One region of the Leptolyngbya sp. FACHB-671 genome, then DNA from elsewhere that is predicted to be linked to it. Evidence: riboswitches for the same ligand, from Rfam matches in the RefSeq annotation. Region 1 holds a riboswitch; the other holds the start of a gene.
The links. Region 1 has a riboswitch for cobalamin ahead of H6F93_RS20515 (sirohydrochlorin chelatase). Riboswitches for the same ligand answer to the same signal wherever they lie in the genome.
Positions count from the first base shown of each region.

Region 2: linked by a shared signal. The riboswitch ahead of H6F93_RS03815 (FAD-dependent oxidoreductase) and the one ahead of H6F93_RS20515 (sirohydrochlorin chelatase) in region 1 are both predicted to bind cobalamin.

Region 1 is NZ_JACJOV010000134.1:9,378-12,793, reverse strand. It holds gene H6F93_RS35870 (hypothetical protein) at 1-25, shown strand, start outside; gene sipA (regulatory protein SipA) at 22-300, opposite strand; gene H6F93_RS20515 (sirohydrochlorin chelatase) at 318-1,391, opposite strand; adenosylcobalamin (AdoCbl) riboswitch at 1,395-1,557, opposite strand; gene H6F93_RS20510 (ABC transporter ATP-binding protein) at 1,597-3,416, opposite strand, start outside.
Region 2 is NZ_JACJOV010000048.1:193,395-196,810, forward strand. It holds gene H6F93_RS03805 (alpha-amylase) at 1-552, shown strand, start outside; gene H6F93_RS03810 (SIMPL domain-containing protein) at 711-1,457, shown strand; gene H6F93_RS03815 (FAD-dependent oxidoreductase) at 1,515-2,222, opposite strand; cobalamin riboswitch at 2,252-2,407, opposite strand; gene H6F93_RS03820 (transposase) at 2,556-2,738, shown strand; gene ctpC (carboxyl-terminal processing protease CtpC) at 2,781-3,416, opposite strand, start outside.

The DNA of each region.
Region 1 (3,416 bases):
TTTGATTCTTAAATCCTGGCTTTAATCTGAAGGATGCTCAAGAATGTGTTCGTCTGGAGTGGAGGAATTAGACGAAGCAGACGCTAATTCAAGATACTGGGTATCCATTAGAAACATTCCTTGAGAAAAGCGAACGCTCCAAAACCCTCCAGGACGCCGGTTAATAACAATTCCTTCTTCACCTAGGCTGATGACGTTGGGAGGACGCAGCATCGGCATGGGTTCAGCAGTTTTAACGTAAGGCGGAAGGGCAACCACTCGAACGCGATCGCCCACTGTAAATTCTTGGGATTCAGACATAATATTCAGACGCAATTCTAAGGGGCTTGCCAAATCCTTTGATGATACTGCTCTGGGTCGGCGTAAGGATCTACATCGGGGTGACTATGTCCATGCTCATGACCGTGATGGTGATGGTGATCATGCTCATGCTGATGAGGTAGCTCATGTTCTCCCATTTGCGCGGTCGCGGCTAGGCGAAACTTGCACATTTCGCAGTTCATCTGTACTTGCCCTAACTGAGTTTCGATTTCTCGTTCTCTCAATACCGAAAATAACTGAGGATGCAACCCCATTTCTGGTAGACAAACCATCGAAACTTCAGGATGCTGCTCTTGCTGCTGTATGGTGGTGTCAAAGATCTTTTTGACTAATAAACCAGTAAACAGAAAGTAAGGCAGCACAATAATTCGCTTAGGTTGATACAGTAGCGCACGGCGAAAACCTTCTTCTAAGCGGGGGTGAGTAATTCCAATAAAACAGGTCTCAACCGTTTGATATCCGCTCCCCTCCCACACTATTCGCGCTAGTTTCGCAACATCGCCATTTGCATCAGGATCGCTGGAGCCACGTCCTACAAACAGCAGTACTGTATCAGCGCGAGAGATTTCTTGGGGGTTTTGGTCGGCTTGATCAAGCTGCTCTAGACGCGATCGCCATAGCTCTAAAATTCCAGGGGTAATCCCAAAATGGCGACCGTAATGGAAGTTAAGTTGAGGATGTCGCTGTCGAGCGCGATCCAGTTCGTTGGTAACGTCAAATTTGTTGTGTCGAGCTGCAAACAGCAGCACAGGCAGCACCGAAAGATCGGTATAGCCCTGCTCCACGCATTGGTCTAAGCTTTGTTGAATCGAGGGTTCAGTGAGTTCCAGGAAACAAGGAAAGACTGGTCGAGAAACATCAAGCGCTTGATAAGCAGTGGCAAAATCCAATAGGCTTTTCCTTCCATCTGCATCGCGACTGCCATGTCCAACTAGTAATAGTGGGCGGTTGAGGGGTAACGGAGGCAGCACGATTGACTGATCGAGGTCCACATCGGCATCGAAGGGTGTGCCTATTTTAGAATTTGCAGCGCTTGTTGGAGACAGAGTGTTGTCTGTCGAAATAGTCATCGTTAAACTCCCTTTCCTGTGCAGCGCAGGAAATAGAGTGAATAAGCAGCGGATTGGCGTTCTGGCTTCTAAAGAATAAAAGTGCTTTTTATCCTTTAGTTTACAGTTGCGGCACAGCGCCGGACTCGCACCGGACTTTCCCAATCAGGTTGCTGTTTCACGTGTGCCTCGTCATCTTATCCCAAGTGCCGACATTTGTTTATATTTATCGGGCGACTTCAAGCTCTTCTGGGCTTTGAATCCCTGTCTCGAAGGATTCTAAGCTCTTCAGAAGGTTGAGAGCTGAGTAATACGCTTCTTCGGTCAATTCGGTTTCTTCTTCCGGAGTATCTAACATGCCGTCAACCAGTAGCCTTAGAGAACCAATCATTGTGTTCAGGCGGGTCCGAATTTCGTAGGATGTTTTGGCGATCGCTTTTCGATCAGAGAGCCCTGACATTTGAGATTTCTCAGCAAACTGCATGGCACAGAGCCTCGCGTAATAACCGCTTGTCTGCATCAATTCTTCGTGATTGCCCAATTCCACAACTTGCCCCTTCTCCATCACCGCAATTTGATCTGCCTTACGAACTGTAGAGAGGCGGTGAGCGATGACTAGGGTTGTGCGATCGCGACTTAAATCATCGATTGCTTCTTGAACTAAACGCTCTGAAACTGAATCCAACGCGCTTGTTGCTTCATCTAAAATCAAGATCTCTGGGTTTTGAAGTAGAGCCCTAGCGATCGCAAGTCGCTGGCGTTGCCCACCTGAGAGTAGTACGCCACGATCGCCAAGCTGAGTATCTAAGCCTTGAGGTAGGCGCAAAATAAATTCATAAGCATTTGCCCGCTTGGCAGCCTCAATAATTTCATCTTCTGTCACGTTTGATCGCGCGTAAGCGATATTGTTACGAACAGAATCATTAAAGAGAAAAGTATCTTGGCTGACAATGCCCATCGCCCTTCTTAGTGTGCGGACATCATAATCTCTTATGTCTGTACCATCTATTTTAATAGAGCCTTCAACTGTATCGTAAAACCTCGGCAGTAGATCTGCGACAGTTGATTTACCGGCACCTGACGCACCAACTAAGGCGAGAGTTGTTCCCTTAGGAATCCAAAGGTTAATACCATTAAGAACTAAATTTTCATGTTCAGGATATTTGAACGAAACATTCTCAAAACTTATTCCCTTCACTAAATGTGAATAAGGGATGACTCCATTAATAATAAAGTTTTTATTGTCACGCCTTAAAAAATCATCAACTAGATCGACACTAGCAATTGCGTTTGCGTAAGAATTGCGAGCACCATTTAATTGTCCAATAATCGGCATTAACCGAAATAAAACAAAAAGATAAGTTGACATCGTGTAAACCGAGAAAGAGCCAACTTGCTCTGCAAAAAAAACACGACTTAATAAGACGATGGAGAGTACAGCTACAATTCCGCTCATTTCATTGATGGGTGGAACAGCAGCATTGTTTGCTTGAGATTTAAACTCAGCTCTCTCTCTTTCAAGAATTAGATGCTCTACTCTTTGATATTCTTGCTCTTCATTGGAAGTGGCTTTAATTAACCTGATGCCAGTTAAGACATCTAGCAGTGCGTTGGAGTAATCTCTTGAATTCTGTGCCAGTGCTTTTCCAAAAAACTTAGCGCGAACAATAGAAAATTGATTTGCCAGACCGACTAGAAGCAATAGACCAGTCGAGGCTAAAGTAAGTTGCCAGGATATCCGTATTAGCAATCCGATAAAAACTAGAATTGTTAATACGATAGTTAAAATATTAATTGAAATCTTAATGGATTGAGCCGTTCGATTAATCTCTTGTCCTATACGATTAATCAAATCCCCAATTCTCATCTGAGCATAAAAATCTAAGTTGACCTCTAAAAGTATTCGTAATCCTTCTCTTCTTAAGCTATTCGTTAATAGTCTTGATAGGTGACCGTTTGATAACGTACTCAAATAGCTTGCTAAGTTTTTTAAGAGAAGAGTTAGCAGAATAGCCCCGGTCATAGCGTATATACGAGATTCTTCTG
Region 2 (3,416 bases), on a different contig from region 1:
AGCTATGACATGCGGCAAATTTTGGATGGCACGCTAGTCCAGCAACAGCCTGCCCTGGCAGTCACTTTTGTAGAAAATCACGATTCTCAACCGCTCCAGGCACTCGAATCAGTGGTTGAAAGTTGGTTTAAGCCGCTTGCCTACGCAATTATTCTTTTGCGGTGTGAAGGATACCCGTGTGTATTTTACGCCGATTACTATGGTGCACATTACACCGATAGGGGTTACGAGATCTGGCTAGACAAGCACGGCTGGCTGATCGACAAATTTCTCTACGCGCGCAAGCACTTTGCCTATGGTGAGCAGTACACCTATTTTGACCACCCTGATGTAATCGGCTGGACTCGTCTAGGCGACGAGGAGCATCCCAAAGCAATGGCTGTGTTGATGAGTGACGCTGCAGGCGGCAGCAAATGGATGGAAGTTGGCAAGCCCAATACCACCTTTTATGACTTGACCGAACACGTTGACAAACTGATTCAAACCAATGAGCATGGCTGGGCAGAATTTTGCTGCAACGGCGGGTCTGTTTCGGTTTGGGTAGAGAAGTGAGGGTGTTTAGGGTTTAGAGCTTCTAAACCCCAAACTTTCAAGTTTCTAAAAATGTAACCAATTTAACTCCTGCCCTGCTGAGATGTCACATTAGGAGAGTGAGCGTTTAAGCGCTGAACCAATTCCGATTTAGCGCCATCTTAGTGAGGAGAATGATTATGAAGTCTGCATTTATGCCGCTGTTATCGCTACGCAAAGTTTGCTACGTTTTGCCTGTGGCGATCGCCACGACTCTACTCAGCTTACCGATGGTTTCGCCTGCTTTAGCTCAGGAACAGCTAACCAGAACCGTCACGGTAACGGGACGTGGTATTGAAAACATTCCAACTACGATTAGTCAGGTACGTTTGGGCGTTGAGGTGCAGGGCAGAACGGCTGAGGAGGTGCAGCAGGAGGCGGCACAACGCACAAATGCAGTTGTGGAATTGCTGCGATCGCGCAATGTCGATAAACTCACCACCACCGGAATTTACCTCAGCCCTCAATACAACTTTGAGAATGGTTCACAGGAGTTAGTTGGCTATACGGCTTCTAATACTGTGAGCTTTGAAATTTCGACTGAGCAAGCGGGAGACATTTTAGATGCCTCAGTCAATGCGGGTGCGACTCGGATTGATGGCATTAGCTTTACGGCTGAGGAGGAAGCGATCGCCACTGCCCAAAATCAGGCTTTGCGAGAGGCAACCCAGGAAGCTCAAGAACAGGCGGATGTAGTGCTTGGTGCACTGGGACTAACCCGTGATGAAGTAGTGAATATTCAAGTGAATGGTGCAGTGCCCCCCATGCCTCCGATTCCATATGGCAGAGCGGCAAGTGAAGCAGTAGCTTTATCTGATGCACCAACCCCTGTTGTCGGTGGCGAACAGCAGGTGGAAGCGTCTGTAACGCTTCAGATTAGCTACTAGGAGAATCAGGGGCTAGGGCTAGGGGTTGAGGGCTAACTCTCTAGCCCTCAACTCCAATTAGAAGGCAATAAACTTCTCAGAGCGTACCTGGTTTGGGTTTGCTCCCATAGAGAGAATAAACTCGTAGATTTCGGAAACGCGATCGCCCACTCCGCAGATGTCAATTTCAAACTGAGAGAGGTCTAGGTCTTGGGCAACCAGTGCTGATTCTGGGCTGCGGTGAATTGCTTCTACGTAGTGGAACGGTCGCCATGCTTGTTGGAGCGATCGCCAGTAGTCGTGATACGGCAAACAGTCTACTGTCTCCGGGTTCGCCAAGACTAACCACACAGGTTGACTGTGACCGCAGTCTCGCAACCAATCAATTTGGCTCTTCAATGGGGCAATTCCTGACCCTTCAGCAACGTAGAGGCGAGGACGTTTTGGCAGTTGATTGAGCGTCATTAACCCGTAAGGTCCCCGCACTGGAATTGTTGCCCCAATTTCTAGATCTTGTATGTAAGCAGAACTCCAGCCCACCCGAGATACGCAGAGCTCAACTGTTGGGCAGCGCTCTGGAGAGGAGGCGATCGAGTAGATTTTGCTAAACTTGCGTCCGTCTCGTTCAAACTTGGGCCAAACGGATTGCCCAGGCAAAAACTTAAACTCTGGATTGCTTAGATGTACCCAAATAGATTTGATCGTTGGGGTAATGTAGCTAGAATCCAATATCGTAGCGAGACAGTCCATCGGTGCCGATGGACGTAAACATTCCAAACTTTGCATTCGCTTAACCCGTGCATCGCGGGTTTGACACAGAACAAATGCTTCAGATAGGCATCCTGACTTAAAAGGAGCAATTAGACCGACTTGGGCTAATGCCTTTTTCACAGTTGCGGCACAGTGCCGGATTTTCACCGAACTTTCCCCAAGTTGAACTTCACGTTCAACTCTGGTTGGGCTGATTCCCCAACCAATCTAGAAGCCATTGGGGCATTCTAGCTCAAGTGGTTACCCCAATTAAGTTGCTTAAGAAATTCAGATTTCAAGATGGACTCAAGGCACCTGGATTAGAATCAGTCCAGTTACAGCAAACGAAACGTGTCTTAGATTTTCACCATGAGCAACTCAGAAGCGTGGTACATCGTTAAGCAAAGCAGTGGACAGTGCGAAATTTTGCCGCACCCACCCACTGAGAAAGATTTAATAGGAGCCGAAAAGTGGGGACCGTTTGCTTCAGAGACAGAGGCGATCGCCCGTCGAGTCGGCTTAATTCGCGCGGGTAAGTGCCAGCCCGCTTAGATAGTGCTGCTGGTTAAAGCTTAAAAGGTTAGGACCGAAAGATTACTGCGGCTGCGGAACCGTCTCTGCCCTCTGGTTTTGCCTTTCGGCAGTGATGCGTTCGTTCAACACTTGCAGCGCTCTAGCGTATTGAGGATCGGCTGTAGTGCCAATTTGGGTGCGATCGTCTAGAAGCTGCTCCTGCTGCTCTTCGGTCAGCTCAATCTCCACATCGGGTGCGATTCCGGCGTGGTTGATGTCTCGACCGCTAGGAGTTAAATATTTTGCAACCGTGACGGCAATTCCTGAACCATCGCCCAGTCCTCGCACAGACTGCACTAACCCTTTACCAAAGGTTTGGGTTCCGACTAGTACGGCGCGATCGTTATCTTGCAGCGCACCTGACAAGATCTCGCTGGCGCTAGCTGATCCGCCATCTACCAGCACCACCAGAGGCTTATCGGTCAATGCTTGACCATTTGCACTCTCTTGATCGGATATACCCTGGCGATCGACTGTCGAGACAATTACCCCGCCATCTAACCACATCCGGGCAATATCAATGCTGGAATAGAGCAATCCACCTGGGTTAGAACGCAAGTCTAGAATGTACCCCGTCACATTTTGTGACTCCAGGTCTTGAATCGCTGCCTGCATTTCCTCAGCCGCATTAGCGCTAAACTGCGTCAGACGAATATA